2 regions of the Saccharococcus sp. Marseille-Q5394 genome follow, and region 2 is predicted to be linked to the other one. Evidence: a T-box and tRNA genes for the amino acid it is inferred to sense, from the RefSeq annotation. Region 2 holds a T-box; the other holds one or more tRNA genes.
What was found. The T-box of region 2 lies ahead of ileS (isoleucine--tRNA ligase). A T-box ahead of a tRNA ligase gene usually reads a tRNA of that ligase, here a tRNA-Ile.

Region 1 (15,628 bases), on a different contig from region 2:
AAAAGCTACCCCGGGGATAACAGGCTTATCTCCCCCAAGAGTCCACATCGACGGGGAGGTTTGGCACCTCGATGTCGGCTCATCGCATCCTGGGGCTGTAGTCGGTCCCAAGGGTTGGGCTGTTCGCCCATTAAAGCGGTACGCGAGCTGGGTTCAGAACGTCGTGAGACAGTTCGGTCCCTATCCGTCGCGGGCGCAGGAAATTTGAGAGGAGCTGTCCTTAGTACGAGAGGACCGGGATGGACATACCGCTGGTGTACCAGTTGTCTTGCCAAAGGCATCGCTGGGTAGCTATGTATGGACGGGATAAATGCTGAAAGCATCTAAGCATGAAGCCCCCCTCAAGATGAGATTTCCCATTACGCAAGTAAGTAAGATCCCTCAAAGAAGATGAGGTGGATAGGTCCGGGGTGGAAGCGTGGCGACACGTGCAGCTGACGGATACTAATCGATCGAGGACTTAACCTTAAGTTATAAAGTACGGTTGAACTTGAAGTTCAGCAACAATGTTGGTTTTATCCGGTTTTGAACGAATAAGTATCGTTCAAATAAGTTTTTTTAAAAAAAGACTTGTAAATATCATCAGAGTTGGTATAATCAATATTGTCTTCATTGAAAGGCGATATAGTCTGGTGACGATGGCGAAGAGGTCACACCCGTTCCCATACCGAACACGGAAGTTAAGCTCTTCAGCGCCGATGGTAGTAGGGGGCTTCCCCCTGTGAGAGTAGGACGTCGCCGGGCCAACCAAATCATTACATAGTAAGCAGACAACGATAAAAAATGTACAAGCTACATAATTGGTCGAGTGAAGCTGACGTAGTAGTGAAAAGTTTATTGCAGCTCTTGGTATAAAGCGAGAGAAGCAAGCAGGTTGCAGAATAGCGCGATTTAAAAACGGAGGATTAGCTCAGCTGGGAGAGCACCTGCCTTACAAGCAGGGGGTCGGCGGTTCGAACCCGTCATCCTCCACCATATATATAAAATTAATGAATTGCCGGTGTAGCTCAGTTGGTAGAGCAACTGACTTGTAATCAGTAGGTCGTGGGTTCGACTCCTATCGCCGGCACCACTTTTTGAGCCATTAGCTCAGTTGGTAGAGCATCTGACTTTTAATCAGAGGGTCGCAGGTTCGAATCCTGCATGGCTCACCATTTCTTGACTCTCTGTCTTGATCTGAATATGCGGGTGTGGTGGAACTGGCAGACACGCTAGACTTAGGATCTAGTGCCGTAAGGCGTGGGGGTTCGACTCCCTTCACCCGCACTTTCAATGCGGAAGTAGTTCAGTGGTAGAATACGACCTTGCCAAGGTCGGGGTCGCGGGTTCGAATCCCGTCTTCCGCTCCATATCATTTGCCGGGGTGGCGGAACTGGCAGACGCACAGGACTTAAAATCCTGCGGTAGGTGACTACCGTACCGGTTCGATTCCGGTTCTCGGCACCAAACAAATATATATTGCGCCCGTAGCTCAATTGGATAGAGCGTCTGACTACGGATCAGAAGGTTGTGGATTCGAATTCTTCCGGGCGCGCCATTACTTTAAAAATATCGGGAAGTAGCTCAGCTTGGTAGAGCACTTGGTTTGGGACCAAGGGGTCGCAGGTTCGAATCCTGTCTTCCCGACCACTTCTTATGGGGCCTTAGCTCAGCTGGGAGAGCGCCTGCCTTGCACGCAGGAGGTCAGCGGTTCGATCCCGCTAGGCTCCACCAATTTACTACTTTAATGCTTTTCCTGGCGGCGTAGCTCAGCTGGCTAGAGCGTACGGTTCATACCCGTAAGGTCGGGGGTTCGATCCCCTCTGCCGCCATCCTAAAGGACCTTTAGCTCAGTTGGTTAGAGCAGACGGCTCATAACCGTCCGGTCGCAGGTTCGAGTCCTGCAAGGTCCACCACTATTTGAATAGTCATCACGGAGGAATACCCAAGCCTGGCTGAAGGGATCGGTCTTGAAAACCGACAGGGGTGTTAAAGCCCGCGGGGGTTCGAATCCCTCTTCCTCCGCCATATATATTTAAAACAGCAATAGTGGTTATCTAGGACAACTGAATTTGAAGAAATTATAACAAAGTCACAAAGCAAAACTGAATGCGTAGGATTTAAACTTCCTACAACTATTATTATCGCGGGGTGGAGCAGTGGCAGCTCGTCGGGCTCATAACCCGAAGGTCGCAGGTTCAAATCCTGCCCCCGCAACCAAATGGTCCCGTGGTGTAGCGGTTAACATGCCTGCCTGTCACGCAGGAGATCGCCGGTTCGATCCCGGTCGGGACCGCCATTTTCTTTAATTACATATCAGTTACGATTTGATGATTGCAGATTTCTAAGTGACTCAACAGAAATTATCAGCTATTCAAGTCAAATGTGGCTCAGTAGCTCAGTCGGTAGAGCAAAGGACTGAAAATCCTTGTGTCGGCGGTTCGATTCCGTCCTGAGCCACCATTCTTTGCGGGTGTAGTTTAGTGGTAAAACCTCAGCCTTCCAAGCTGATGATGAGGGTTCGATTCCCTTCACCCGCTCCATGGGCCTATAGCTCAGCTGGTTAGAGCGCACGCCTGATAAGCGTGAGGTCGGTGGTTCGAGTCCACTTAGGCCCATCATATTCCGCAGTAGCTCAGTGGTAGAGCAATCGGCTGTTAACCGATCGGTCGTAGGTTCGAGTCCTACCTGCGGAGCCAATTTTATACGGGGAAGTACTCAAGTGGCTCAAGAGGCGCCCCTGCTAAGGGCGTAGATCGCGAAAGCGGTGCGAGGGTTCGAATCCCTCCTTCTCCGCCATATTTTATTGGCCCCTTGGTCAAGCGGTTAAGACACCGCCCTTTCACGGCGGTAACACGGGTTCGAATCCCGTAGGGGTCATACTAGTAAGCAAGTGTAGAAGAGAATTTTTTCTTCTACACTTGCTTTTTTATTTGATTAGAATACTCTTGCTGTATAGGTTGAGAAGCGCATAAATGCTATGAACTGCGCATAAATGCTGTTAAAAGTCCATAAACGCCAAGTAAGACGCATAAAAGCAGCCATAGACGCATAAATCCCTGTAAACACGCATAACTCCGTAAAAGCCCGCGTAAAATGCTTTATGCGGGCTTCACTGGATTTATGCGCCGTTCAACTAGACTTATGCGTATATAATGCGATTTATGCGCACTATCCAGACTTTATGCGTCAATCTAAGCGTTTATGCGTGAATTTTCGATTTTATGAGCATTTCCGAATCAATAGGTCGAAAATCTTTAAAAAGGACTGTTGCAGGAAGTCGATTATCTCCGACATCATGCAACAGTCCTTGTTTTCTTATTTATCGTCTGTGTAGCCGTCACTTAGATGATACGGGATATCCCCGATAGGTGATTCCAAGCCTACATCATCTAACTCCTCTTCATATTCCTCTGATATCTCCGACCTTACAAATCCTCTTGTTTCGCCTGTGATATCTGTACTGATGAATTCCTCCACTTCTTCCACCGCGCCGTCCAATATTTTATCATCATAAAGAGTATTATAGTCATCATGATCTCCTATAAAATCGGAAGGTGTTTCCGAAGTGCCCGATTTGGCTATTTCTTGAAAGCTGTCTTCACTGTCTCTTTCATTGCTTTCCCTTCCAGTGCTTTCTCTTCTATCTGCGAAGGTGTTGGGATTGGCCATAATGAGAATATCCTCTTCCGATGGTCGATCGTTCGGAATATCCCTCTCAGGCGTATGATCTATACAGTACGTCGTGTAGGGAAGTGCCTCCAGCCTTTCAAAGGGAATTTCATTTTTACATACTTCACAATATCCGTATGTTCCATTTGTTAAAGCATTCAAAGCATGCTCGACTTTATCTGATTCGTCTCCTGCATGGACATGCAGGGCTAGGTCCTTTTCTCTTTCAAAAAGTTCAGTTCCCATGTCTCCCGGGTGATTATCATAAGTTGATAACTCTCCGACTTCTTCCCGGGCAGAATCTCTAATGTCGGTTGTACTTTCCGTTTTCTGCAATTGTGATTTCATTTCAAGCAAACTTTCTTTAAGTTCGGCTTTCTGTTCATTCGTTAACATGATCAGCACATCCTTTTATGTTAGTTGCATTAGTATGGTCATAGCCCGATGACTTCATAGCAATGAAAGCATTTGTACCTTCTCAATTCCTTTTGAATCGATGAATTAAACATGGAAGACAAATACAGACAAAAAAAGGACTTGCTATAGCGCAAGTCCATCCAAAAAATTATAGATAATGTCCAATTAGGATGCCGATACCTAATAATAAACCGAATAACGTATTTGTGACAGCTGTGTTCTTCATGGCAGGCATGACCTGCAATGGCAGCAGATGTGTGCGGAAGGTGACAACCGCATCTATCGGTTTACGGACACTAAGAAATACGAGCAAAGCCCACGGGGTGAGATAACCTAAAGCTATCAGTATGATTATCCAACAATAAGAGACGATAAAGAATGAAGCAAGGATTGTAATCGCATTGGATCTTCCGACTAGAATGGCTAACGTCTTCCTGCCGCCTTCTTTATCACCTTCCAGGTCACGGATGTTGTTTGCCAACATGATAGCAGCGACAAGGAGCATGCTTGGAATGGAAATGAGCACTGCGTCTGTCGTTACTATGCCCGTTTGGATATAGAAGGCAATCAGAATCAGCAGCATTCCCATGACCACACCTGAAACTAGCTCTCCAAAAGGTGTGTAGGCGATTGGCAGTGGTCCGCCGGTATACAAATAACCGATCAACATTGAGATGGCCCCAACTAAGGCTAGCGTCCAGGAAGTTTCCATGCAAATATAAATCCCGATGAGAACTGAAACTACATATAACGCTAGAGCAATGAGCAATACCGTTATCGGCTTGACGCCATTCCGAACGATTGTCCCGCCGATGCCAACAGAGTTTTCATTGTCCAATCCGCGTTTGAAATCGTAATATTCATTGAACATATTGGTAGCCATCTGTATGAAAAGGCTCGCAATCAGCATGGCGAAAAATAACGGAAAATGCAGTTTTCCGTGAGTCAAAGCAATCATTGTACCTAGAAATACCGGAGCGAAAGCCGCAGTCAACGTATGTGGCCTCGTAAGCTGCCACCATATTCGCCACCCGGAATCAACTTTAATAGTATGTTGCACTGTATTCTCTCCTATCCTCATGTTTCCGATATCCATTGTACTCCAAAACGTCTGAAAGAGGTATCCTTGTTTGCATTATCTATGCGAGGATGACGAATTTCCGGTATAATGGAAGTAAGAAATTCATTCTTCGATAAAAAAATAATTAGCGTCTAATTGCAAGATGATGGTTTGAAGATAAAGGAGAGAAAATGATGGGTCACAAGATGACGGATGTTCGTGAAATGCAAAAAGTGATGATATCTCCAAGTACTCGCTTCTTCACGGAAACTGTCGAAGTTGGAAGGATATCACCTTTGTCTTTTTTTGAAGCAGGCGCTTCGCAATACAAAGACAGTCGGTTCTATTGGCAAAACGCCGATAAGACATTGACAATTGTCGGAATTGGACAAGCTTATACGTTGGCAACCGGGAGAACCGACGGCCGTTATAAAGACATATCAGAGCAATGGAAACAACTTTGCTCCATTCTAATAAAAGAGGAAAAAGATATTGATCCAGTCCTATTTGGAGGATTTTCATTTGATGAGGAAAACAGAAAGGAGTCGGAGTGGAATGAATTCCCGTCCGGGTATTTCGTTGTGCCTTCTTTCCAATTGAGGATCGAGGAAGGAAAGACTTTCATTTCCATCAATATGATTACGGATCATAAAGAAGCCGCTTTGGATTTTGAAAGACTTCGGGAAGAGCGTGACAAACTTATCCATATCGCTCAGGTAGAGGAGTTTGACTTTGCCAATCATAATAAGGTCATCGCAACTACGGAGCGGGGCAAAGAGCAGTATTTGAAAGCCGTCGAAAATGCCACAGAATCAATACAGCAAGGCAATGCGGACAAAGTCGTCATCGCTCGGGCGCTTGAACTTCAATTTGAGCAGGAAGTAAATAGCGTCAAAGCATTGCATGCAATTACAAATGAACAGCAGGAGAGCTATCATTTCGGCCTTCAAAAAGGGGAGTCGCTGTTTTTTGGTGCGACGCCTGAACGTCTAATTGAAATTAAGAATGGGAAAGCCTACTCGGCATGTGTAGCCGGATCGATCCGTCGCGGGAAATCGGCACAGGAAGACCGGGAACTTGGTGAAGCACTATTGGGTGATCGAAAGAACCGCGAAGAGCATCAGCATGTTGTCAGCATGATCTCGAATATCTTTAATAAATACTGCACTGAAGTGCTCATCCCGAAAACGCCAAAACTAATGAAAATCAGGGATATACAACACCTCTATACGTCTGTGGAAGGGGCGCTTGGAGAGGAAAATGATATCTTCTCATTCGTAGAAGCATTGCATCCGACGCCGGCATTGGGAGGAGTCCCAACAGATGTTGCATTGGAAATCATTCGGCACGAGGAAGAAATGGATAGAGGATATTATGCTGCTCCTATAGGTTGGACAGATGCTGCAGGCAACGGAGAATTTGCAGTTGCCATCCGTTCCGGTTTACTCAATTCGGATCGGGCATATTTGTATGCGGGCGGAGGAATCGTTGCGGATTCCGTTCCCGAACTGGAATATGACGAGACGTGGGTGAAATTCAGACCGGTATTGCGGGCGCTAGGGGGAAAGTTGAATGGATGAACAACGAGTGTTGACAGACCATGTTTTACGAATGACTGATACGTTGCTGCAGGCGGGCGTGAAAGAGGCGGTCATAAGTCCGGGTTCCCGTTCAACGCCTCTCGCTTATGCTTTTGCTGCTTCGGATAAAATGGAGACATTTATGCAAGTGGATGAAAGGTCAGCAGCATATTTCGCACTCGGCTTGGCTAAGGCATCCGGCAGACCGGTTATCCTTCTATGCACATCGGGAACGGCAGCGTCAAACTACCACCCTGCAATCACTGAGGCGTTTTACGCTCGCATCCCGCTGATAGTCCTAACGGCTGACCGGCCGCATGAACTGAGGGGCGTGGGCGCGCCACAAGCGATCGATCAATTGAATATGTACGGCAAGCATGTGAAATTCAGTGTCGACCTTCCACTTGCGGAGGACAGTGAAGAGCTGGATTGGTTTTTGGAAAGGCACGTCAATCGTGCCGTTTCCGTTGCGATGACCAAACCGATGGGACCGATTCATTTGAACATTCCATTGCGAGAGCCTTTATTGATTGATTTCGACAGAAAACCGAGGGCATCGACTTTCGTTGAAAGGATCCATGGTGATATTGAACTTTCAATGATCCAGAAACAATCGCTTGCCGCTCTATTTTCGAAGACTGAACATGGGTTGATTGTCGTTGGGGAGTTGCCTATCGGATTTGATAAGGATGCATTCTGGAAGTTTGCAAGTCGATTAAAATGGCCTGTGTTATGTGATCCTTTATCCAACTTGAGATCGGAAGTGCCTGAAGATTGTAGATCATTATGTATCGTTCATTATGATGCCCTGTTGAAAAGTGAAACGTTCCAGTCGAAGGCGGTGCCTGACACGGTCATCCGTTTCGGAGCACAGCCGGTTTCGAAGCCATTGTCTTTATTCTTGAAGAAACACCGGCCGGAAGTGTTCGCCGCTGTGGATGAATCACCAGAATTCCGGGATTCGCTCGGTGTAGTCACACATCACCTGCAGTCATCACCGGAGGCGGTGTATGACGTGCCGGGACAGCAGGAAACGACCGTCTACAGTGAGATGTGGGCTTCAGCGGATAAATTCGCCGAGACCGCAACAAAACGGTATGAAGGCATTGCGGGGGATGAAGGTGTCATTGTAAAAACATTATTCGACATGCTTCCGGACGGCAGTGATTTGATAAGCGGCAGCAGCATGCCAATCCGTGACGTAGACACATTTTTCTGCAAGACTGAGAAAGATGTTGCCATATTTTCCAATAGGGGAACAAACGGCATTGACGGAGTTGTCTCCACGGCGTTCGGTATCGAAGCAGCACGAAAAAGACCTACGTATTTGCTAATTGGCGATTTGTCCTTTTTGCACGATGTCAATGGATTAATCGTATCCAGGTTCCATAAAACGAATTTGACGATTGTTATATTGAATAACGACGGTGGAGGCATTTTTTCATATCTTCCCCAAGCAGGCGTCGCCAACCATTTTGAAGAATTATTTGGGACACCTACAGGTTTGACATTCGAACATATCGGCGCCATGTATGACGCACAATATGCTGCCATACACACAGTTGAAGAGTTCAAGGCTGAAATGGAACTAGAAAAGACGAAAGACGTCCGAATCATTGAAGTGTTTACAAGCAGACCGGTGAATGTAAAGGCCCATCGAGCTTATTGGGCAGACATCATTGAAGGGCTTGAAGGAAATGATTGACCTCCAAGTCCCGGTGCGTGGTCTTTCTATCCATGTCGAGATGGAAGGGGATCCTCATTTGCCCGCCATCGTTTTTCTACACGGTTTTACAGGAACTGCATCCACTTGGAATGAAGTTCGGAAAGAATTAGAAGGAAAGTATCGGACGATTGCTATAGATTTGACGGGGCACGGTAAAACAAGCATTCCTGACAAACCAGAGCGCTACTCAATGGAGGAGCAGATTAAAGACCTGGAAGCCCTTTTTGGGCATTTGAAATTGGACTCCTTTTATTTGGTTGGCTACTCGATGGGCGGGCGCATTTCTCTGGCGTACACAATCAATTATCCCGAACGAGTGAAGGCTTTGATTCTTGAAAGCTCGTCTCCGGGCTTGTCGGAAGAACAAGATAGAGCCGCACGGAAGGCGGCTGACAAGTTGCTCGCAAGTAAGATAATTGAGGAAGGCATCACTACTTTTGTCGATAAATGGGAGAACATTCCCCTGTTTGATTCCCAAAAAAGTCTTCCTGCAGAAAAAAGGAGAGCGATTAGGAAGGAAAGACTGCAGCAAAATGAAATCGGATTGGCCAACAGTCTGTTAGGGATCGGAACGGGCAGCCAGGATTCTTATTGGAAAGCCCTTCATTCGATATCAAATCCTGTATTTCTTACTACGGGTGAATTGGATGCGAAATTTGTAGCAATTGCCCGGGAAATGAACTTACTTTCTCCTACTTGGCGACATGCTGTCGTTCCGGGGGCGGGACATGCAATTCACGTGGAAAAACCACGATTGTTTGCTACAATGGTTATGGAGTATTTGCAAGATCTATATTTGGAGGAGGAAGAAAATGACACGTCAATGGGAAACGATCCGTACATATGAAGATATCAAATATGAGAAGTACAACGGCATTGCAAAAGTGACGATTAACCGTCCTGAAGTGCGTAATGCATTCCGCCCTAAAACTGTAATGGAGTTGATCGATGCGTTTTCTCGTGCGCGAGATGATGAAAGCATCGGCGTCATCATTTTGACAGGAGAAGGCGAGAAAGCATTTTGTTCAGGCGGTGACCAATCCGTACGCGGACATGGAGGATATGTTGGGGATGACGAAATTCCACGTTTGAATGTCCTTGACCTGCAAAGATTGATCCGTGTCATTCCGAAGCCAGTAGTCGCAATGGTTGCAGGATATGCAATCGGTGGCGGGCATGTATTGCATGTCGTATGTGACTTGACGATTGCAGCAGATAATGCTCGTTTCGGACAAACAGGACCGAAAGTCGGTTCATTTGACGCTGGATATGGATCGGGTTATTTGGCTCGTATCATCGGTCATAAGAAAGCAAGGGAAATTTGGTATCTATGCCGCCAATACGATGCACAACAAGCATTGGATATGGGCCTCGTCAACACAGTTGTCCCTTATGAGCAATTGGAAGACGAAACGGTCCAATGGTGTGAAGAAATGCTCGCAATGAGCCCGACTGCGCTTCGTTTCATCAAAGCGGCAATGAATGCCGATACGGACGGACTAGCTGGTCTTCAACAACTGGCTGGAGACGCAACATTGCTTTACTACACAACGGAAGAAGCGAAAGAGGGACGTGACGCTTTCAAAGAGAAGCGTAAGCCTGACTTCGGCCAATTCCCACGTTTCCCTTAATATTGTTAGCATAGTAAATCTCCAAGCTGCCTGTTTAATTAGGCAGCTTTTCTATTCGAGAGGGAGGGTGAGTAAGTGATTCCTAATTGGTTATTGCAAAGGGCGTATTTGACGCCTGATCGGATGGCTCTTTCCTTTGGGGAGAATCAGTGGACATTCAGGCAACTCTCGGAAAAGGCGGCTACTATTGCCAGGAAATTACGATGGAATGGTCTTAACGAAGGGGACCGGATTGCCTTGTTGGGCCGATCGACACCCGAGATGGTTTTTGTCATCCATGGATGTCTGTTGGCGGGGCTCGAAATCGTCATGTTGAACAGCAGGCTATCCTCAAAAGAAATTTCATGGCAATTGAATGATTGCGGTGCCTCGACTTTGATAGCCGATGATGAATTTATTGATCATATTAGAGAGGTCAGCACTCCTAAGCTCTTATTTTCCGCAATTGAAATAAGTGAGACGAAACCTGTCACGTTTACGGAAATGTGGGAACCGTCAAGGACGATTACAATCATGTATACATCAGGGACGACAGGCTTTCCGAAAGGTGTTCGACAGACGGCTGGCAACCATACATCGAGTGCATTATCCTCAGTATTGAATTTAGGATTGTCGGAGGATGATATTTGGCTATGTACGATGCCGTTGTTCCATATAAGCGGGTTTTCAATACTCGCAAGGTCCGTTATTTATGGAATGGGTGTACGGTTGTATGAAAAATTTGATGCGGAATCGATTGTAGAGGAAATTGAAAAGGGGACTGTTACTAGGATTTCCGTTGTTGCGACAGGGCTTCATAGGATCCTGGATGAATTCGAGAAAAATAGGTCGGTTGCTCATCCTTCATTTCAGTCGATGTTAGCGGGCGGCGGCCCAGTACCGGATGATTATTTGCGTCGAGCTGTTCTTTATAGGCTGCCTGTTCTGCAAACATATGGAATGACGGAAACGAGTTCCCAAACTGCAACACTTTCATCTGAGGATGCCTTACGGAAGTCCGGCTCTGCAGGCAAGCCTTTATTCTTCAATCGAATCACGATCAGAGATGCAGAACAACCTGGAGAGTTTGGCGAGGTGCTCGTTATGGGGCCTCACGTTACACCGGGGTATATCGGGCATGCATCCGACAGGGAGCCGTTGGAAGACGGCTGGCTGTCGACGGGGGATATCGGCTATATCGATGAAGAGGGCTATTTATTCATTGTCGATAGACGATCAGATCTGATCATTTCCGGTGGTGAAAATATATATCCTGCTGAAATTGAAAATGTACTTATGTCGCATCCAGACGTAAAAGAAGCAGGTGTATGTGGAGTAACTCATCCTGAATGGGGCAGTGTGCCAGTCGCGTTCATTGTAGGCGACGAACATCTGACAGAATTGGATTTGGAAGAGTATTGTAACCAACAGCTTGGCAGATATAAAGTTCCAAAAGCATTCCATTTTGTAGACGAGCTGCCGCGCAATGCATCAAATAAATTGCTTCGTCGTGAACTGAAAGAATGGGCCTTGGACAAATGAAAAAGTAGGGTTGGAATCCCTCCTGGGAATTCCAACCCTACTTTTTGTATTAGTTACTAAGCGCTTTTTCAAGCACATTCAGATTGCGTTCCATCAATGTAAAGTACGTTTCATTATTTTTAATATCCTCCTGCGTGAGGACTCCCAAATTATGGAGCATCAGAGATTCTGCACCGATTTCCTTTCTAATGACTTCAGTCAACTTTGAGGAAACATTTTGTTCGAACAAAATATAGTTCACATTTTTCTCTTTTGCCTCTTCGACAATGGTAGCAAGCTGCTTTTGGGACGGTTCGCTTTGGGAATTCAATCCGGCAATCGCCACTTGATGTAAACCATATTCATCCGCAATGTAGCCGAACGCTGCATGCGATACGAAGAAGGTCTTAGAACTGGCCCTGTTTGCCATTTCCTTAAATCGCTCATCCAATTCCATCAAATCATCTTCCAAAAGATCGAAATTCTTTTCGAATGCTTCTTGCTGATCGGGCATATTTGAAATGAGCGCTTCTTTTATAGAGGTAGCGAGTTCGATGCTTAATTTTGGAGAAATCCACACATGGGGGTCGAATTGGCCATGGTCATGCCCGTCATGTCCTTCTTCGTCATTCTCTTCAAGCCCCTCTTCATCATGCCCTGCTTCCAGTTGATCTTCCGAAATGGCTTCCCCAGTAGCTACGAATTCCACTTGTTGGTTCTTCAATGTCTTTTGGGCATTTTCCACGAACCCTTCAAGCCCAAGTCCTATGTAAAAGAACAGGTCCGCATCAGAGAGCGCAATCATGTCCTTCTGTGTCGGATCGAATGAATGCTCATCCGCACCTGCCGGGTAGATGGACGTAACATTAATAAAATCCCCGCCGATCCGCTCCGTAAAATATTGTAGGGGATATACCGTAGTGAAGACGGTCAACTTCCCATCATTGCCGGTCTCTATTTTGCTTTTATCATTCTTGTTCCCACAAGCACTAATGAGTAACATCATGATGAGTGCGAGAAGAACGAGTGATTTTTTTTTCATAAGTAAATCCTCCGCTAACTTAATAGTAATGATTACGATTTGAATGCTTTTTAATAATACAAGATATGAACAGTTTCCGCAACTTACAAGTAAAAAAACCGGCCAAGGCCGGGAAGAGTTCATTTTTTTATATCGTTTTTATCAGGAACTGGATCAAAGCCACCTTCATGGAAAGGATGGCATTTCGAAATCCGGCGAATTGTCAGCCATGTCCCTTTTAGCGCGCCATGTTTCTGTAGCGCCTCCACACCGTAATGCGAGCATGTAGGGTAAAACCGGCATGATGGCGGGGTGAGTGGAGAGATGATTTTTTGATATGTTTTTATAATGTAGATCAGTATAGATTTCAATGTAAGAACTCCTTGCTTCCTCTTATATGTTTAGTTTATTGGTTCCAGTGGTAAATTAACAGAGAGAAGCATTATTAAAAAGGTGAAGAGGGGTTTTTTTATGTCCAAGGAATTGATGGAAGAACTAAATGTACAAGTATCCACATGGTCAGTCATGTATGCGAAATTGCATAATTATCATTGGTATGTAAAAGGGAAGCAGTTTTTCACGCTCCATGCAAAATTTGAAGAGCTTTACAATGAGGCGACAGCACATATGGATGAAATCGCTGAAAGAATCTTGACGCTTGGAGGAAATCCGACGGCGACTTTAAAAGAGCATTTGGAGCAATCGGTCGTAAAAGAAGCAAAAGGTGATGAAAAAGCCGAGGATATGGTGAAGACAATCGCCGATGATTTCGATAAAATTATGAAATCCTTGAAAAAAGGAATGGATGCTGCCGCTGAAGACGGCGATGATATGACGGAAGATATATTGAATGCAACGTATCAAAGCATTGAAAAGCACCAATGGATGTTGAATGCATTCCTTGGTGAAGATAATAAATGATGACCTGGTCTTGAATCATTGTTTTTTATTCCGATAAAAGCATTGTAGAGGAGGAATGGGTTATGGACATGAACTCCATTATGGCAAGTCAATTGAGAAGTTTGCAATCTACTGTTCAATTGAGTGTCATGAACAAGGCATTATCGGTGAATGCAAATGCAGTGACGGATATGCTGCAAAGTATGCAGGACCAACCGGCAGCCCATCCTTATAAAGGCTCCGCTGTCGATATGAAAGCATGAAGAATAGAGTGTGGATTTCCTGTTAACCTAGGAAATCCGCACTTTATTTTTGTTGACTCCACTTATTATGTGTAAAATGGGGTACGGGAAGGATAGGGATCATAATAGGAGGCGACATCATGTCACATATCCAATTCATACGGAATTTAATTATTGAAACGCCATCAAAACCTGGAAATTTCGCAAAGGTGGCACTAGCCATCGGTGAATTGAAGGGTGATATTGGAGATATCCAAACAATCAAAGTTGGTACGTTGTCGACAATAAGGGATGTTTCCGTTCAGTGCACGAGCGAGGAGCAGTTGGAGAAAATTGTAGAAGCCATTAATACAATCGGGGATGGAATTCAAGTACATGCTGTAACGGATGATGTTTTGCATGCACATGAAGGCGGCAAGATTGCGATGAAGAGCAGGGTGGAAGTCCGTTCCCTTGGAGATCTCCGAAGAATTTACACGCCAGGAGTCGCTAATGTATGTAAAGTGATTCAAAACGATCCGGTGCAGGCAGAGTATTTCACTGGCATTTCAAACACGGTCGCCATTGTGACGGACGGGACGGCAATTTTAGGTCTTGGAAATATTGGTCCTGTCGCAGGAATGCCTGTCATGGAAGGAAAGGCGGTCCTGTTCGATCAATTCGCAGGTATCAGCGGTATTCCAATATTACTTAACACGAGTGATCCCGATGAAGTTGTGGAAACCGTCAAGCATATCCACCAAAGCTTCGGAGGGATTCTATTGGAGGATATCGGGTCGCCGCATTGTTTCGAAATTGAAGAGCGTCTAAAATCGGAACTACCTATTCCGGTCATGCATGACGACCAACACGGAACAGCTGTCGTCACGCTGGCTTCAGCACTTTCGGCATGCCGACAATCGGGAGTGGAATTATCTCAATCCGTCGTCGGCCAAATTGGATTGGGTGCGGCGGGCCTTGCAATTAGCAGGATGTTCATGGCATATGGTGTGAAGGAAATGCGCGGTGTTGATCCGAATCCTGAAGCCATTGAAAGACTGAAACAGCATGGCGGAACCGCTTTGGGATCAGTCGAAGAGATTATGCAAACTTGTGATATTGTTATTGCAACGACTGGCGTGCAAGGGTTAATCAAACCCGATATGGTCCGTAAAGGTCAAATTATTTTGGCGCTGTCCAATCCGAATGCGGAAATTGATCCGGAAGCTGCATTAGAAGCAGGAGCTGCATTTGCCGCGGATGGCAGGCAAGTGAATAATATACTAGGTTTTCCTGGAATTTTCAGGGGTGCTTTGAATGCGCATGCGAAAGAGATCACATATCCGATGCTCATCACTGCTGCGCTCGCAATTCTGGATAGTACGAAACCGGGTGACCTCGTTCCGCATCCATTGGATCCAGCAGTGCATGAAAATGTCGCGAACGCTGTGGAACGCGTCGCAAATGAAAACGTGAGTTCAATCTAAAGTGCTGTATCGTTTATCCAAAGTGATCCATACTACGACAAAAAAGGATGGGTCACTTATGGAAAACGACAAAGTCAGAATGTACGTATCAATCGCCAATCAACAAATCTATCCACATAAATATGCTTCACCATGGGAATACGAGGTGGAGATGAGCCGGGAGTTTCTGCCGGTTTTCCAACAACTATTCAGTCAGATGGATCGACTGGAATTCCGCAACTTCCTGCGATCCCATTTGCCATACATCCCTTATCATTATGATCGGGACAATCATGATGTCGATCGCAGGACGATGATGCTCTATGCATTGATCCATGAATTTACGGATGTTGAAACGAAGAAGTTCATTGAACAGCTGCCGTATTTCGCAAAAGGCAGGCCCTTGATCACTTCAGCTCCCGTTCAACCATCCAATTGAGCGAGAAAGGACGTGA
Region 2 (15,628 bases):
CATTCTTGGCATCCCTTCCAATGGCGTGCTGCTGCAAGACGTAAAAGGCGTTGTAGCCGTCAATTCGGAGAACAGGGAAATAACGGATGACGACCTTGATCGGGTTATGAAATCCGCACAAGTCATGTCGGTTCCTCCTGAGAGGGAAATCGTCAATATCATACCGAAACAATTCATTGTGGATGATTATGATGAGATAAAGGATCCAAGAGGAATGATCGGCGTCCGTCTTGAAATGGATGGTACTCTAATTACGACTTCCAAAACGCTAGTTCACAATATCTTGCGATGCGTCGAGCGTGCTGGCCTCGTAATCCGTGAAATTTACTTACAGCCACTCGCAGCCGGGCAGTTTGCTTTGACAGAGGATGAAATGAACCATGGCACGGCATTTATCGATATCGGCGGAGGTTCAACGACAATCGCAATCTTTGGGGATAACCGCTTTATTTCAACTGCTGTCATTCCAGTTGGCGGTGATCATATTACAAAGGACTTGTCGATTATTCTTAAGACACCTACAGAGCAAGCGAGAAAAATCAAACATCAATATGGACATGCCTTTTACGATGACGCATCGGATGATGAACTTTTTGAAGTCCCTGTCATTGGTGCCGATTCGAAAGATCAATATAGTCAAAGATACATATCGGAGATCATAGGTGTCCGATTGGAAGAGTTATTCGACTTGGTTCTTGAAGAGCTGTACCGTATGGGTATCCATGATTTGCCGGGCGGTGTCGTCTTGACTGGCGGAACGACGAAGCTCGACGGGATTTTGCAACTTGCAAGACATGTATTGAGAACGAGGGTACGAATCCATACTCCTGAATATATCGGAGTTCGTGAACCGATGTATTCGACTGCTGTAGGACTTATCCGTTATGCTAGTATGGAAGATAGCTATTTTGGAATAGCGGCTGAATCGCAAACTGCTGCCACACATAGCGAGATGGATTACCCATCTTCCAGTAAAAAGAAGGTCGCTGTCCAACCAAAAGAGAAAAGGACAAGCTTCATGAACAAAACCAAGAGATTTTTTGATGGATTTTTTGAGTGACTGATGTAAATGTGGTCATATAGGGATTAGGAGGAGAGAGCATGCTGGATTTTGATACAAATGTCGATGCACTCGCAGTCATTAAGGTGATTGGAGTCGGTGGCGGCGGAAATAACGCGGTTAATCGCATGATTGAACATGGAGTGCAAGGTGTTGAATTCATTGCAGTGAATACGGATGCGCAAGCGCTTAATTTATCCGAAGCTGGAGTGAAATTGCAAATCGGAGCCAAATTGACTCGTGGACTAGGTGCGGGGGCAAACCCTGATGTAGGGAAAAAAGCGGCTGAAGAAAGCCGTGAACAAATAGAAGAGGCGCTTCGCGGCGCTGATATGGTGTTCGTAACTGCCGGTATGGGCGGAGGTACAGGAACAGGTGCCGCACCAGTGATCGCCCAAGTGGCAAAGGATCTTGGAGCGCTTACGGTAGGTGTTGTCACACGCCCATTCACTTTCGAAGGAAGAAAACGCCAAACGCAAGCTATCGGTGGAATCGCGGCGATGAAAGAATCGGTAGATACGCTGATCGTCATTCCAAATGATAAATTGTTGGAGATTGTCGATAAAAACACGCCGATGCTTGAAGCATTCCGTGAAGCTGACAATGTTCTCCGTCAAGGGGTGCAAGGGATTTCAGACTTGATCGCTGTCCCTGGACTTATCAACTTGGACTTTGCAGACGTGAAGACGATCATGTCCAATAAAGGTTCTGCACTTATGGGAATCGGTATGTCGACAGGTGAAAACCGCGCTGCAGAAGCTGCAAAAAAAGCCATTTCAAGCCCACTTCTCGAAACGTCGATCGATGGAGCTAAAGGTGTCTTGATGAATATTACAGGCGGGTCCAATCTAAGCTTGTTTGAAGTTCAAGAAGCAGCAGATATTGTTGCTTCCGCTTCCGATGAAGATGTTAATATGATTTTCGGTTCTGTCATTAATGATGGCTTGAAGGACGAAATCCTTGTTACAGTCATCGCGACAGGATTCAGTGAAGAGCAATTGAGTCCTTCAAAGCCTTCAAGGAATCCAGGATTCGGCGCTGCACGTCAACGTGAACCTCAGCCTGTGCAACAACAGCCTTCGCATACGCGACGGGAAGAGCCACAACAGCATTTCCAACAGCCTGAGCCGACACGACAACAGCAAGGCCATCAGCAAGAGGATGCTTTGGACATTCCGACATTCTTACGCAACCGCAGAAGATAATAAATAGTAGAAGCTCTCCGGCAGTCCAATTAGGACATGCCGGAGAGCTTTTTAGTTTGTAGTCCAATGCAACAAAACATATACCGTTAGCAACACAACGTAACCCGCCCATCTCCGCTGTTCATGTCGAATATTTACTATAAATTATCCCTTGTTCCGACAAACATTGCGGTCACGAGGTGTTATCCTTACGTACAAGGAGGGCAAGCTGATGTATGGAGAACTCATTATCGGCATTAACATGGTCTTCAATTATGTGATTTTGTCCTTTGCAAACCGGATGGTCAAGGCACAAGCTACTAGGCTCCGTCTATTGCTAGCTTCGTTGGCTGGGGCATTTCCTGTTGTTCTATTCCCTGATTCCTGGATCGCCATCTTCGTGGCTTTCGGTGTAATGATTGTCTGTGCATTCGGAATATCAATTACCTCACTCGGCAACCCAGCTGTCATTGTATTGGTCGGTGCACTTTTCGCTGGTGGCGCGCTAACGGTTTTCATGGATAAGTTCATGTTTTCAGATTCTAAGTCCACAGTTTTCATCAGTGCACTTTTAGCTTATGTTCTTCTGTATTTATTAAAGACAAAGTGGTTGGATGTAAGAATGGCTCGACAGCTGTCCTCCTATTCTGTCGAGTCGGTTTTGTCCATTTGGAATGAAACGATTTCAATTCCGAGTTTCATCGATACAGGAAATCGATGCACAGAGCCACTTTCAGGAGAACCGGTGCACTTTGTTTCATTCAAATCAGTGGAACGCTTTATGCCCGAAGAGTTGAAAGGGCCTTTGCTTACATGGAAAACAGAAGACATGCCCCAACTTTCAATTTTCCCAAAGAAATTTCAAAAAAGTTTGCGGTTGATCCGTCTTCAGACGGTCCAAGGTGCTTCCTGGGCGGTCGGTTTTAAGTTTGACAGATGGGTCGTCGGAGAAGGGAGTGAGCTGCAAGTAGGCTATATCGTCTTTACCAAGCAGGATAACAGGTATCCGGAAGGGGCAGGCGCCATAATGCACGCCTCCGCATTGGAATCCATTACAACCGAAAGGGGAACGAGTCATGTTGCAGGGACTTAAAAAATGGTTGGCGATTGTCAAGAGCTTCTTCACTAGAAAAAAGAGCGGTACGTATTACATCGGCGGCCATGAATCGCTTCCAAAGCCATTAACACGGGATGAAGAAGCAATTGCAATCCGGGCTTTCATGGAAGGGGACATGGATGCGAGGGATACGCTCATTGAAAAGAATCTTAGGCTTGTTGTTTACATTGCCCGTCGTTTTGATAACACGAATACACATATTGAAGATTTAATTAGCATCGGGACAATCGGACTTATAAAAGCGATCGAAACATTTAAAAGCGATCGCAATATTAAACTGGCGACATATGCTTCAAGATGTATTGAAAATGAGATACTTATGCATTTAAGAAAAACGAATAGGACCCGGTCGGAAATTTCTTTTGATGAACCGTTAAATTCCGATGCAGATGGAAATGAGCTTTTGCTGTCCGATATTCTGGGAACAGATGAGCATATTATTATTGACGACGTTGAAAAGAAATTAGAACGGCAACATATGATTGAAGCGATCAGCACTTTGGATGAACGGGAGAAATATATAATGGAATGCCGCTTCGGATTGACAGGAAGACTCGAAATGACACAAAAGGAAGTTGCAGAACTACTTGGTATTTCTCAATCTTATATATCCCGTCTTGAAAAAAAAATCATCTCAGATTTACGTGACAGACTGAATCACCCTATCGCCTGATGGTTGAAATTGGCGAATTGGATTTCGCATATTCCGCAAGTGTGAGGACAAACTATTTTGTACAGTCATCTACAGAATGCGGAGGAAAAGCGAATGATGCGTACAAGAGTTGAAATCTGTGGTATCGATACGTCCAATTTGCCCTTACTGTCGAACGAAGTGATGAAAGAAACGTTTATCCGGCTTCAAAGTGGTGACGAATCGGCAAGAGAAGAGCTTGTAATTGGAAATTTGCGGTTAGTTTTAAGTCTTGTTCAAAGGTTTGCTTATAGGGGGGAGCAAGCAGACGATCTATTTCAGGTTGGCTGCATCGGATTATTGAAGTCCATTGACAATTTTGATTTGAAACATAATGTCCGATTTTCAACATATGCCGTCCCGATGATCATCGGTGAGATCAAAAGACATTTGAGAGACCATCATGCCATTAGGGTATCCAGATCGCTCCGTGATATAGCTTATAAAGCAATCAGGGCAAAGGAACAATTCGTGAATGATCATCAGAAAGAGCCTAGAATATCCGATCTTGCAGAAGCGACGGGCATTCCTGAGGATGATATTTTATTTGCTCTGGACGCAATACAAGATCCGATGTCCCTCCATGAACCGATGAATGGCGACGGCGGTGATCCTGTTTATATTATGGATCAATTGCAGGATAAGAAAGTGTCGGAAGAGCGTTGGTTGACGTATGTGTCGGTTAAGGAGACTGTGTCGGGCATGACGGAAAGGCAGCAGCTTATTCTGTCCAAGCGATTCTACTTAGGGCAGACACAAACCGAAATTGCAAAAGAACTAGGCATTTCCCAAGCCCAAATTTCAAGACTTGAGAAAAATGCAATGCAAATTATTAGAGATGGCATGGAAAATAAATAATCAGTAATAAAGGGACTGTCTAGAATTCAGTAAAAACTGACACTAGCAGTCCCTTTTACTGTTGATTTCCGCTTCAGGCGGACGCTTTCCTGGGGGCGTGGCTTGAGCCAATCGAACCACGAAGAGTTCGATTTGCCTTAATTTCTGCGCTCTTTGCAGAAATTAAGGCATTCTACAATATCCTGCTCCCTTAGGGTCGCAAAAAACATTGCTAGCAACGCTCCGCTTGTGCTCGCAAACGCCGTTCTTCGTAACGGCGTTCGCTTATCCCCAAGGAGTCGCCGCCTTGCGCTACAGTCAACGGAGCTACTTTTAAGTTGTTGCGCATAAGCTATATAAACATAAAATTTATTATCTATACCCATTGTTTAAGGACATTCAATAACTTTGTAGCTGTTGTTTGGAGTGCCGGAACAGATGGCAATATCCCCTTTTATAGGGAAATATTTATTAACATTGGAGGGATAAGAATGCGTTTTTCGGAATTGCAGAAAAAAGAAGTGATTGAAGTGAAAAAGGGCTCGTTCCTTGGATTTGTACAGGACGCGACAATTGATATGAAAAACGGCAAAATTGACGTGCTGCAAATTGGTGGAGCAGAAAGATCCCTATTCTTGGAATCGAAAATGAAGGATTTAAAGCAAATTAAGTATGACGACGTCCTTACAATCGGCAAAGATATCGTATTAGTAGGGAAAAAGGCTGATAAATGAAGACTTATCATTGATATGTGTCCGGTCAATTGATACAATAAAGCAAAGTAAGCAGAAAGATAGTGATTTTATTGGACACACTTCAACAGCGTATGCAAAAAATAGAACAAGGAATACAAGCAGCCTGCGATCGTTCGGGAAGAAAACGTCAAGAAGTAACAGTCGTGGCGGTAACAAAGCAAGTATCTGCAAGCAGGGCACGCGAAGTCATCGAACTCGGCATTACGGATCTTGGTGAAAATCGGCCGGAAGGACTTCTAGCAAAGCAGGAAAGCATCCAATCCGAGAAGAACAACTGGCACTTCATCGGTAATGTGCAAAGCAGGAAAGTAAAAGATATTATTAACCAAGTCGATTATCTGCATTCACTGGATCGACTAAGCATCGCAAAAGAGATTCAAAAACGTGCATCTGCTCCGGTTGACTGCTTCGTACAAGTGAATGTATCCGGGGAAGAGTCCAAATCAGGTCTGCAGCCTGATGACTTGGAAGAATTCGTCCTTCAATTGGCCGATTACGATAAAATCCGTGTTGTTGGCTTGATGACCATGGCACCATTCACGCAAGATGAGGAATGGATTCGAACAACTTTCCGTTCGTTGCGAGACCTTCGTGACCAACTTGCCGAGAAAGAATTGGACCATGCACCATGCACACTATTATCCATGGGAATGTCAAATGATTATGCCGTTGCTATCGAAGAAGGTGCAACTCACGTTAGAATCGGAACCGCATTAGTCGGAACGGAGAGCGAGGGAGACGAATGAGCATAAAAAGACGATTTGAGAAATGGTTCTATCTTGATGAAGAAGAGGAATTTCAGCAGGAGAAGCCTGTCCGGGATCAACAGCCCGTGCAAGAACAACAGCCGAGAAGGGCGGTTGCTCGGAAGCCGCAAGTTGCGGAAACGCCACAGCAACCAGGAACGGTCGTCAGCTTACAGAGCATCCAGAAATCTTCGAAGGTTGTTCTTTTTGAACCGCGTGTCTACGCAGAAGCACAAGACATTTCGGAGCATTTAAAGAATAAAAGAGCCGTTGTCGTCAATTTGCAAAGGATCGAGCGTGATCAAGGGATCCGCATCGTCGATTTCCTGAGCGGAACCGTCTACGCACTTGGCGGGGATATTCAACGGATCGGCACTGACATTTTCTTATGCGTGCCTGAAAACGTAGAAGTGGCTGGTACCATTTCGGATTTTTTTGAAAGATAGAATTGGATGAGGTGTACAGATGGGACTAATAGAAATAATTACTTTGCTTTTTTCGATTATATTACGGGCGATAGATATATACTTGATACTCCTCATTGTTTATATATTGATGTCATGGGTGCCTGCATCACGTGAGACGAAATTCGGCATTTTCTTGGGGAAAATCACTGAACCTTATTTAGGGTTTTTCCGCAAGTTCATCCCGCCTCTAGGTATGATCGATATTTCACCGATCGTCGCAATATTCGTTTTGAATTATTTGGTTTCGAGCGGGGTACGAGAAGTATATCGATTGATCATTGCCTCACTCATGTGAGGTTTTTTCTATAAGGTTCGCTAAGGAGACGTTCAACATGGATTCGATCATACAACATTTCAGAAAAGAAGAGCAGCCGTTCATTGAAACGGTCGTCGGGTGGACGAGAGAAGTAGAGGATACATACTCTCCGAAGCTCACGGGCTTTCTCGATCCGAGGCAGATCTTCATTTTGAATACCATCGTCAGAAACACTGGTCTGCAATTCGGGGTCCATGGTGCATTCCCAGAGCCGGAAAGACAACGGGCATTGATTTACCCGGATTATTACGAACCGGAAAACGATGATTTCCAGGTGTCTATTTTTACGGTAAGGTATCCAGCGAAATTCATGACACTTGAGCACAAAGATATTTTAGGTTCCATTATGGCGCTGGGCATCGACCGTTCAAAATTCGGAGATATCCGTTTGGAAGGAGATGTCGCCCAATTCGCCGTCGCAGAGGAAATGAAGGATTATCTAATCGCCAATTTGACGTCAATCGGTAAATCCAAGGTGCGAGTGGAAGAGCTTGGTTCTTCCGATGAACTAATCGTACTGGCAGAATCATGGAAGGAAGAGCTCCACACGATCAGCTCACTGCGCCTTGACTCGATTGTCGCTTCATTAGTGAATTGTCCGCGTCAAAAAGCGGTCTCGCTCATCCAGAATGATAAAGTCAAAGTGAATCACGTCGTCCGCGATCAGCAAGCGTTTGAGGTGAATGAATCAGACATTCTATCAATCAGGGGGTCAGGCCGTTTTAAAATCATGTCGATAGAAGGACGGACACGAAAAGACAAAATACGGTTGTTGATTGGTAGGTTAGAATGATTTTTCAGACAACCGGTGGAAAAACTGCTGTCTTATCTGCTGAGGGCATGTATAATAGAGAATAGAAGATTTACTTGAAAGGGAGGAACAAAAGATGGCATTGTCACCACTCGATATACATAATAAAGAGTTCAGCCGTGGCTTCCGCGGATACGATGAAGATGAAGTAAACGAATTTCTAGAACAAATCATGAAGGATTATGAAAACGTGTTGGAAGAAAATAAGATGTTGAAAAACAGCTTAAATGATACGAAAGATAAAATATCCCATTTCAACTCAATCGAAGAGACTTTGCAGAAATCGATATTAATCGCCCAGGAAGCAGCCGAAGATGTTCGACGGAACTCTAAACAGGAATCGAAATTGATTGTTAAAGAGGCGGAGAAGAATGCTGACCGTATCGTTAATGAAGCACTGTCACGTGCCCGAAAAATTGCGATGGAAATAGAGGACTTGAAAAAACAATCGAAAGTGTTCAGAAACCGTTTCCGTATGTTGATTGAAGCGCAACTCGATATGATTAAGACAGACGACTGGGAAAAACTTCTTGAATACGAGCCGGACACAGAGCATTTGGAATCCGCAGCGGACATGGAATGACGCGGATGCTTGACATTCTATTCCCTTCACACATATAATAATGACATTATAAGCAGGAACAGGCGTTGAAAGAGAGAGTACTTTCCGATAATCATGTATAGCGAGCTGGGGGCGGTGGAAGCCTGGCCTGAAACGGAAACGAAAATCACTCTAGAGCCGGATTGACGAAAATCAATCCCGGAAGCACCCCGTTATGGTGTTCTGAGAGGCAGTATGGTTTAATCATGCTGCAACTAGGGTGGTAACGCGAGAATAATCCCTCGTCCCTTACATAGGGACGGGGTTTTTTTATTTCCAAAGGAGGAAACAGGATGGATTACAAAGACACATTGCTCATGCCGAAAACAGAATTTCCAATGCGTGGCAACTTGCCAAACAAAGAACCTGATATGCAAGCAAAATGGGAAGAAATGAACATCTATGAAAAAGTGCAAAAACGTACGGAAGGACGTCCTTTCTTCGTTCTTCACGACGGACCGCCATATGCGAATGGAGATTTGCACATGGGGCACGCACTTAACAAAGTGCTGAAAGACATGATTGTGCGTCATAAATCAATGACAGGTTTTCATGCACCTTACGTACCGGGCTGGGATACGCATGGTCTTCCGATTGAGCAAGCTCTTGTCAATAAAGGAGTCAATCGAAAAGAGCACTCTGTCGCCGAGTTCCGCAAAATGTGCGAGGAATATGCATACAGCCAAATCGATAGCCAACGTTCACAATTCAAACGGATTGGTGTACGCGGCAATTGGGAAAATCCATACATCACATTGAAGCCTGAATTTGAAGCTAGACAAATTCAGGTGTTCGGTGAAATGGCCAAGAAAGGCTATATTTACAAAGGCCTTAAGCCTGTCTACTGGTCGCCTTCAAGTGAGTCGGCGCTTGCCGAGGCGGAAATTGAATATAAGGATAAAAAATCCCCTTCCATCTACGTGGCGTTTCCGATCAAAGACGGTCTCGGTGTTGTCGATGAGGATGTCCGTATCGTCATCTGGACGACTACTCCTTGGACAATTCCTGCAAACCTTGGAATTTCGGTTCACCCGGAATTCGTTTATGCTGTCGTAAAAGTGGATGGGAATAAGTTTCTGTTGGCGAAGGATCTCGTCGAGTTTGTTGCGAAAGAGATCGGTTGGGAATCATATGAAGTTGTTACTGAGTTAAAAGGTTCGGATCTGGATCGAGTGGTTGCGCAGCACCCATTATACGATCGTGATTCTCTTGTCATGCTAGGGGAGCATGTAACTGCAGAGGCCGGTACCGGCTGCGTCCATACGGCTCCTGGTCACGGGGAAGACGACTTTTACGTTTCGAAGCAATATGGAATTGACGCTTTGTCCCCAATCAATGACCGAGGCGTCATGACAGATGAGGCTCCAGGCTTTGAAGGATTATTCTATGAAGATGCAAATAAAGAAGTGACGAAGAGATTGGATGAAGAAGGAGCTCTGTTGAAACTCTCCTTCATCACTCACTCGTATCCGCATGATTGGCGTACGAAGAAACCGGTCATTTTCCGTGCGACCGCTCAATGGTTTGCGTCCATCGAATCATTCCGTAGTGAATTGCTTGAAGCAATCCGAAATACGAAGTTCACTCCTTCATGGGGAGAAACACGATTGTACAATATGGTGCGTGACCGTGGTGACTGGTGTATTTCACGCCAACGTGTGTGGGGAGTTCCGATTCCTGTATTCTACGCGGAAAACGGAGAAGCTATCCTTACTGATGAGACGATTGCGCATGTTGCAAAGCTATTCAGAGAACACGGTTCAAATATCTGGTTTGAAAGGGAAGCGAAAGACCTGCTTCCGGAAGGCTTCAAGCATGAAGGCAGCCCGAACGGTCAATTCTCAAAAGAGACGGATATTATGGATGTCTGGTTCGATTCAGGATCTACACATCAAGGTGTGCTAGTGGAAAGAGACGATCTCGTCTATCCGGCTGATTTGTATTTGGAGGGCTCTGACCAATACCGCGGATGGTTCAACTCATCATTGACGACAAGTGTCGCCATCAATGGGATTGCTCCATACAAAGGATTATTAAGCCACGGGTTCACATTGGACGGAGAAGGTCGCAAAATGAGTAAATCCCTTGGCAACGTCATCGTGCCTTCAAAAGTGATGAATCAACTGGGTGCCGATATCCTTCGTCTATGGGTTTCTTCCGTCGACTATACTGCTGATGTACGTGTATCCGATTCGAATTTCAAACAAGTATCAGAAGTCTATCGTAAGATTCGTAATACGCTCCGCTTCCTACATGGGAACGTGGCAGATTTCAATCCGGCAGCAGACCGTGTCGCATTTGAAGATATGCGTCCAATCGATCAATACGTTTATGTAAAGCTCCAGGATCTAATCAAGGATGTCCTTGAAGCTTATGAGAAATACGAGTTTGCAGGCGTGTATCACGCAGTGAATAATTTCTGTACAGGTGAACTAAGCTCGTTCTATCTTGATATTGCAAAAGACGTCGTCTATATTGAAGGCGTCGATCATCCGCACCGCCGTGCGATGCAAACAGTCATGTACGATTCACTACTTGCCCTATTGAAGCTTTTGACGCCAATCATCCCGCATACGACGGATGAGCTTTGGGCATATCTAGAGCATGTCGAAGAGGAAAGCGTCCAACTGACAGACATGCCTCACGCAGAAGACCTTGGTGAGGAAGCGGACGCACTTCGCGAACGTTTCAGTCGATTGATGGTTGTGCGTGACGATGTACTGAAGGCGCTTGAAGAAGCACGAAATGCAAAAGTGATCGGTAAATCGCTCGAAGCGAAAATTACGGTCTCATTGCCAGAAAAGATGGCAGGCATTCTTGCAGCAGACGATATCGACTATGCACAGTTCTTCATTGTTTCCAAATTTGAAGAGAACGAAGAAGGCAAAATGCCGGAAGAAGCACTAAAACTTGACGCTGCCACAGTCCTTGTTGAAAAAGCGGACGGGGAAAAATGTGACCGCTGCTGGACGATTTCCGAATCGGTCGGCTCAGACGCAGAACACCCAGAGCTCTGCTCACGTTGTGCTGGCGTAGTGAAGAAGTACTATTCATAAATATTGGATTGGGAGCTTAGGGCGGCGATTCCAGCGAAAGCCGTTACGAAGAACGGCTTTTGCGAGCAGAAAGGCTACCTTAATTTCTGCAAAGAACGCATAAATACGGCAAATCGAACCCTTCGCTGTTCGATTGGAAAGCGTCCGCCTGAAGCGGAAATCCTTTTATTCTTAAACATTTTGGTAAAGGCTGTTTGCAACCGTGGCTAATCCATAGTTGCAACAGTCTTTTTCTTATCCACTGAATACACGCTAATTTCATAAATAAGATGACTTTGTGGTAAAATGAAGCAGATACTGTCGGACGGGGGTTTTTGGATTGATTCTATATTATGGATTGGCGCTTTTTTTAATATTGCTCGATCAACTGACAAAATGGCTTGTCGTACAAAACATGAACCTTGGGGAGCGGATCCCGATAGCGGAACCTTATTTGGCATTCCTGTCACACCGTAATAAAGGAGCGGCATGGGGAATGCTAGAAGGGCAGATGTGGTTATTTTATATTGTTACAATCCTAGTTGTCGGTGGCATCATTTATTTTTTCCACAAGGAAGCGAAAGGCAGCAAATTATTAGGAATCAGTCTGATGTTTTTATTAGGCGGAGCAATCGGAAATTTCATCGACCGATTATGGCGGAAGGAAGTTGTTGATTTCATTGATGTCCTCATCCCTGTCATCAATTATGACTTTCCAATCTTCAACGTAGCGGATGCTGCGTTGACGGTAGGGGTCGTCCTTATTATTATTCACGTCATTCTTGATGAAAAAAAGAACAAGAAAAAGGTGGCATAATGGAACCGTTTGAAATTGTAATAACAGAAGAGCACGGAAATGGCAGAATTGATAAAGTCCTATCGGATATCAACCCTGAGTGGTCCCGCACACAAATCCAGCAATGGGTGAAGGACGGGGCAGTTCTTGTCAATGATGGAACTGTAAAACAGAACTACAAAGTGAAAATTGGGGATATCATCGAAGTGACAGAGCCTGAACCCGTGGAACTCGATATAGTTGCGGAAGACCTCGATTTGGAAATCGTCTATGAGGATGCAGATGTCCTCGTCGTAAATAAGCCCCGCGGTATGGTTGTCCACCCGGCACCCGGGCATGCTACGGGCACTTTAGTGAATGGCTTGATGCACCAAGTGAAAGACCTTTCCGGGATTAACGGCGTTATGCGTCCCGGGATTGTCCACAGAATCGATAAAGATACTTCAGGTTTGCTGATGGTCGCTAAAAATGATCAGGCACATGTATCGCTTGTCGATCAGCTCGTCGATAAATCCGTGACGCGTATTTACACGGCGCTCGTTCACGGCCATATTCCTCATGATCAAGGAACAATTGACGCCCCAATTGGAAGGGACCAGAAAGATCGTCAAAGCATGACGGTTACGGATAAGGGAAAACATGCCATCACCCACTTCAAAGTATTAGAACGCTTTGGTGATTTTACGTTGGTGGAATGCCGACTGGAAACCGGAAGGACCCATCAAATACGTGTTCATATGAAGTATATCGGCTATCCGCTTGCCGGGGATCCGAAATATGGTCCGAAAAAAACAATCGACTTCAACGGACAGGCATTGCATGCTGGCACAATCGGCTTTAAGCACCCTCGCACCGGCGAATATTTGGAGTTTACACAACCTTTGCCGGAAGAGTTTAAAGCATTGATTGAAAAAATGCGCAAAGAAAAGCGTTGACAAACTGAAATTGGCCAACTATACTAATCAATGAAATGAATAGCGATACCTTTAAGATCAGTCCAGAGAGGCTGGGAAGGTTGCACGGAAGTACAGTAGGATAGCTGCGCGCTATTCTTCGGTACACTTCTTTCTGCACCTGTACCCTCCTGTCATCTGGCAGGAGGGTTTTTTTATGTTAATAAGGAGGAATTATTATGACGGAAAAAGCAATCATTCTTGACGAACAGGCAATATCACGTGCGGTGACCAGAATCGCATATGAAATTATCGAAAAGAATAAAGGAATCGATGGTTGTATTCTTGTAGGCATTAAAACCAGAGGGGCTGTGCTTGCAAAACGGCTTTCGGAAAGGATCAAGCAAATCGAAGGAAAACCGATCTTGACTGGTGAGTTGGATATTACGCTGTACAGAGATGATCTTCAACATAAACATGGAAACCATGAACCTCTTGTCCACCAAGTTGACATCAAGCACGACGTCGCTGATAAGAAAGTGATACTTGTCGATGATGTTCTTTACACAGGAAGAACAGTCAGAGCGGCGATGGATGCAGTCATCGATTTAGGAAGACCTTCTGCGATACAGCTTGCTGTCCTCGTTGACAGAGGTCATCGCGAATTGCCGATCCGCCCTGATTATGTCGGTAAAAATATTCCTACCTCGAATGATGAGCGGGTAGTAGTCAACGTCATCGAAGAGGATGGAACAGACGGCGTGACAATCCATACAAAATAAAAACAGGATAAGGATTGAAGGCGAAATGATGAATGACAACAAAGTGTTAGACGTACTCGATAAGCCGGCTCCCGGAAGATGGCTTGCACTCAGTTTGCAACATATGTTTGCAATGTTCGGAGCGACAATCCTTGTGCCGCAATTCGTAGGCTTAAGCCCAGCAATCGCTTTATTAACAAGTGGGCTTGCGACGCTCATCTTCGTCCTTGTTACGCAATTCAAGGTTCCCGCATACTTAGGTTCATCGTTCGCATTCATTGCGCCGATCCAAGTGGCGACAAGCACAGGCGGCATCGGAAGCGCAATGATCGGAAGCATGTTTGTCGCTCTCGTATATGCAATTGTATCACTCCTGATCTGGACGACGGGCTCAGGATGGATTATGAGATTCCTTCCGCCAGTCGTTGTCGGCCCTGTCATTATGGTTATCGGGTTAGCATTGGCACCGACGGCAGTGAGCATGGCGAGTACGATCCAAGTGGATGGCGAAGCGCAATACAATCTACTGCATTTCTCAGCCGCAATTGTCACATTGGCAGCTGCAATCATCTGCCTCATGTTCTTCAGAGGGGTAGTGAGTCTGATGCCTGTACTGATCGGAATAATAGTAGGTTACATATACTCAGCTTCGATCGGAATATTGGACTTCACAAAAGTACATGAAGCTGCATGGTTTGAAATACCGGAATTCCTTATTCCCGGAATAGATTATGAGTTTGTCATTACCCCGGCATTACTAGCAATCATGGTTCCGATATCAATCGTTACGATTTCGGAGCATATCGGTCACCAGCTTGTACTCGGCCGCGTCGTCAATAAAGATTTTATCAAAGATCCCGGTTTAAACCGGTCGCTTTTAGGAGATGGGATCGGGACACTCCTTAGTGGATTGCTTGGTGGTCCACCGAAAACAACATACGGTGAAAACATTGGCGTCATGGCAATCACACGTGTCTATAGCGTCTATGTCATCATCGGAGCAGCAGTCTTCGCGATATTGTTTTCCTTCATCGGAAAATTGATGGCGATTATTGCAACAATCCCTCAAGCGGTGCTTGGCGGAATCTCAATATTGCTGTTTGGAATCATTGCTTCGTCCGGGCTAAGGATGCTCGTTGATCATAAAGTTGATTTTGGACAGCAACGGAATCTCGTCATCGCCTCGGTCATTCTAGTAATTGGCATCGGGGGAGCCTCCATCCATATTAGTGAAACGTTCCAAGTAGGGGGAATGGCGCTGGCTGCAATCGTCGGAGTCATACTTAACTTGCTATTGCCGGGCAGGAAAAATGCTAGCTTGGCAGATAGTTCAACAAAATAGAAAGACCTTTTAACATTGTACTGAGAGACAAGGAAAGGTTCAGTTGACTAGTAGTCATTCAAGATGGATGACGATTGTTTAGTCATGCCCACTGGCCTTTCCATTTAACGGAAAGGCCATTTTTTATCCAAAACGGAAGGGGATTTTCTATATGAAAAACCTATTATCAATGAAAGATCTATCAATCGACGAAATTTCAGCTATTTTGGATCGTGC

Region 1: it has a tRNA-Ile gene. The T-box ahead of ileS (isoleucine--tRNA ligase) is inferred to sense a tRNA for this amino acid. The anticodon was not compared.

Annotation. Positions count from the first base shown of each region.
Region 1 covers NZ_CAMPPQ010000002.1:1,295,077-1,310,704, forward strand. Annotated here, with positions in the region: rRNA gene OC538_RS17095 (23S ribosomal RNA) at 1-468, shown strand, start outside; rRNA gene rrf (5S ribosomal RNA) at 629-744, shown strand; tRNA gene OC538_RS17105 (tRNA-Val) at 900-975, shown strand; tRNA gene OC538_RS17110 (tRNA-Thr) at 997-1,072, shown strand; tRNA gene OC538_RS17115 (tRNA-Lys) at 1,079-1,154, shown strand; tRNA gene OC538_RS17120 (tRNA-Leu) at 1,185-1,266, shown strand; tRNA gene OC538_RS17125 (tRNA-Gly) at 1,275-1,349, shown strand; tRNA gene OC538_RS17130 (tRNA-Leu) at 1,358-1,446, shown strand; tRNA gene OC538_RS17135 (tRNA-Arg) at 1,461-1,537, shown strand; tRNA gene OC538_RS17140 (tRNA-Pro) at 1,553-1,629, shown strand; tRNA gene OC538_RS17145 (tRNA-Ala) at 1,638-1,713, shown strand; tRNA gene OC538_RS17150 (tRNA-Met) at 1,738-1,811, shown strand; tRNA gene OC538_RS17155 (tRNA-Ile) at 1,819-1,895, shown strand; tRNA gene OC538_RS17160 (tRNA-Ser) at 1,915-2,007, shown strand; tRNA gene OC538_RS17165 (tRNA-Met) at 2,125-2,199, shown strand; tRNA gene OC538_RS17170 (tRNA-Asp) at 2,203-2,278, shown strand; tRNA gene OC538_RS17175 (tRNA-Phe) at 2,367-2,442, shown strand; tRNA gene OC538_RS17180 (tRNA-Gly) at 2,449-2,522, shown strand; tRNA gene OC538_RS17185 (tRNA-Ile) at 2,524-2,597, shown strand; tRNA gene OC538_RS17190 (tRNA-Asn) at 2,604-2,678, shown strand; tRNA gene OC538_RS17195 (tRNA-Ser) at 2,688-2,778, shown strand; tRNA gene OC538_RS17200 (tRNA-Glu) at 2,788-2,859, shown strand; gene OC538_RS17205 (TraR/DksA C4-type zinc finger protein) at 3,298-4,047, opposite strand; gene OC538_RS17210 (1,4-dihydroxy-2-naphthoate polyprenyltransferase) at 4,217-5,128, opposite strand; gene OC538_RS17215 (isochorismate synthase MenF) at 5,323-6,708, shown strand; gene menD (2-succinyl-5-enolpyruvyl-6-hydroxy-3-cyclohexene-1-carboxylic-acid synthase) at 6,701-8,413, shown strand; gene menH (2-succinyl-6-hydroxy-2,4-cyclohexadiene-1-carboxylate synthase) at 8,388-9,281, shown strand; gene menB (1,4-dihydroxy-2-naphthoyl-CoA synthase) at 9,247-10,065, shown strand; gene OC538_RS17235 (o-succinylbenzoate--CoA ligase) at 10,141-11,586, shown strand; gene OC538_RS17240 (metal ABC transporter solute-binding protein, Zn/Mn family) at 11,636-12,607, opposite strand; gene yidD (membrane protein insertion efficiency factor YidD) at 12,727-12,957, opposite strand; gene OC538_RS17250 (Dps family protein) at 13,058-13,507, shown strand; gene OC538_RS17255 (putative motility protein) at 13,570-13,749, shown strand; gene OC538_RS17260 (NAD-dependent malic enzyme) at 13,869-15,194, shown strand; gene OC538_RS17265 (transposase) at 15,253-15,612, shown strand.
Region 2 covers NZ_CAMPPQ010000001.1:124,663-140,290, forward strand. Annotated here, with positions in the region: gene ftsA (cell division protein FtsA) at 1-1,060, shown strand, start outside; gene ftsZ (cell division protein FtsZ) at 1,102-2,265, shown strand; gene OC538_RS00605 (sigma-E processing peptidase SpoIIGA) at 2,477-3,337, shown strand; gene sigE (RNA polymerase sporulation sigma factor SigE) at 3,321-4,034, shown strand; gene sigG (RNA polymerase sporulation sigma factor SigG) at 4,128-4,910, shown strand; gene OC538_RS00620 (PRC-barrel domain-containing protein) at 5,381-5,623, shown strand; gene OC538_RS00625 (YggS family pyridoxal phosphate-dependent enzyme) at 5,716-6,390, shown strand; gene OC538_RS00630 (cell division protein SepF) at 6,387-6,836, shown strand; gene OC538_RS00635 (YggT family protein) at 6,856-7,152, shown strand; gene OC538_RS00640 (RNA-binding protein) at 7,190-7,966, shown strand; gene OC538_RS00645 (DivIVA domain-containing protein) at 8,061-8,567, shown strand; T-box leader at 8,624-8,838, shown strand; gene ileS (isoleucine--tRNA ligase) at 8,879-11,641, shown strand; gene lspA (signal peptidase II) at 11,961-12,437, shown strand; gene OC538_RS00660 (RluA family pseudouridine synthase) at 12,437-13,351, shown strand; gene pyrR (bifunctional pyr operon transcriptional regulator/uracil phosphoribosyltransferase PyrR) at 13,549-14,091, shown strand; gene OC538_RS00670 (uracil-xanthine permease family protein) at 14,117-15,412, shown strand; gene OC538_RS00675 (aspartate carbamoyltransferase catalytic subunit) at 15,564-15,628, shown strand, end outside.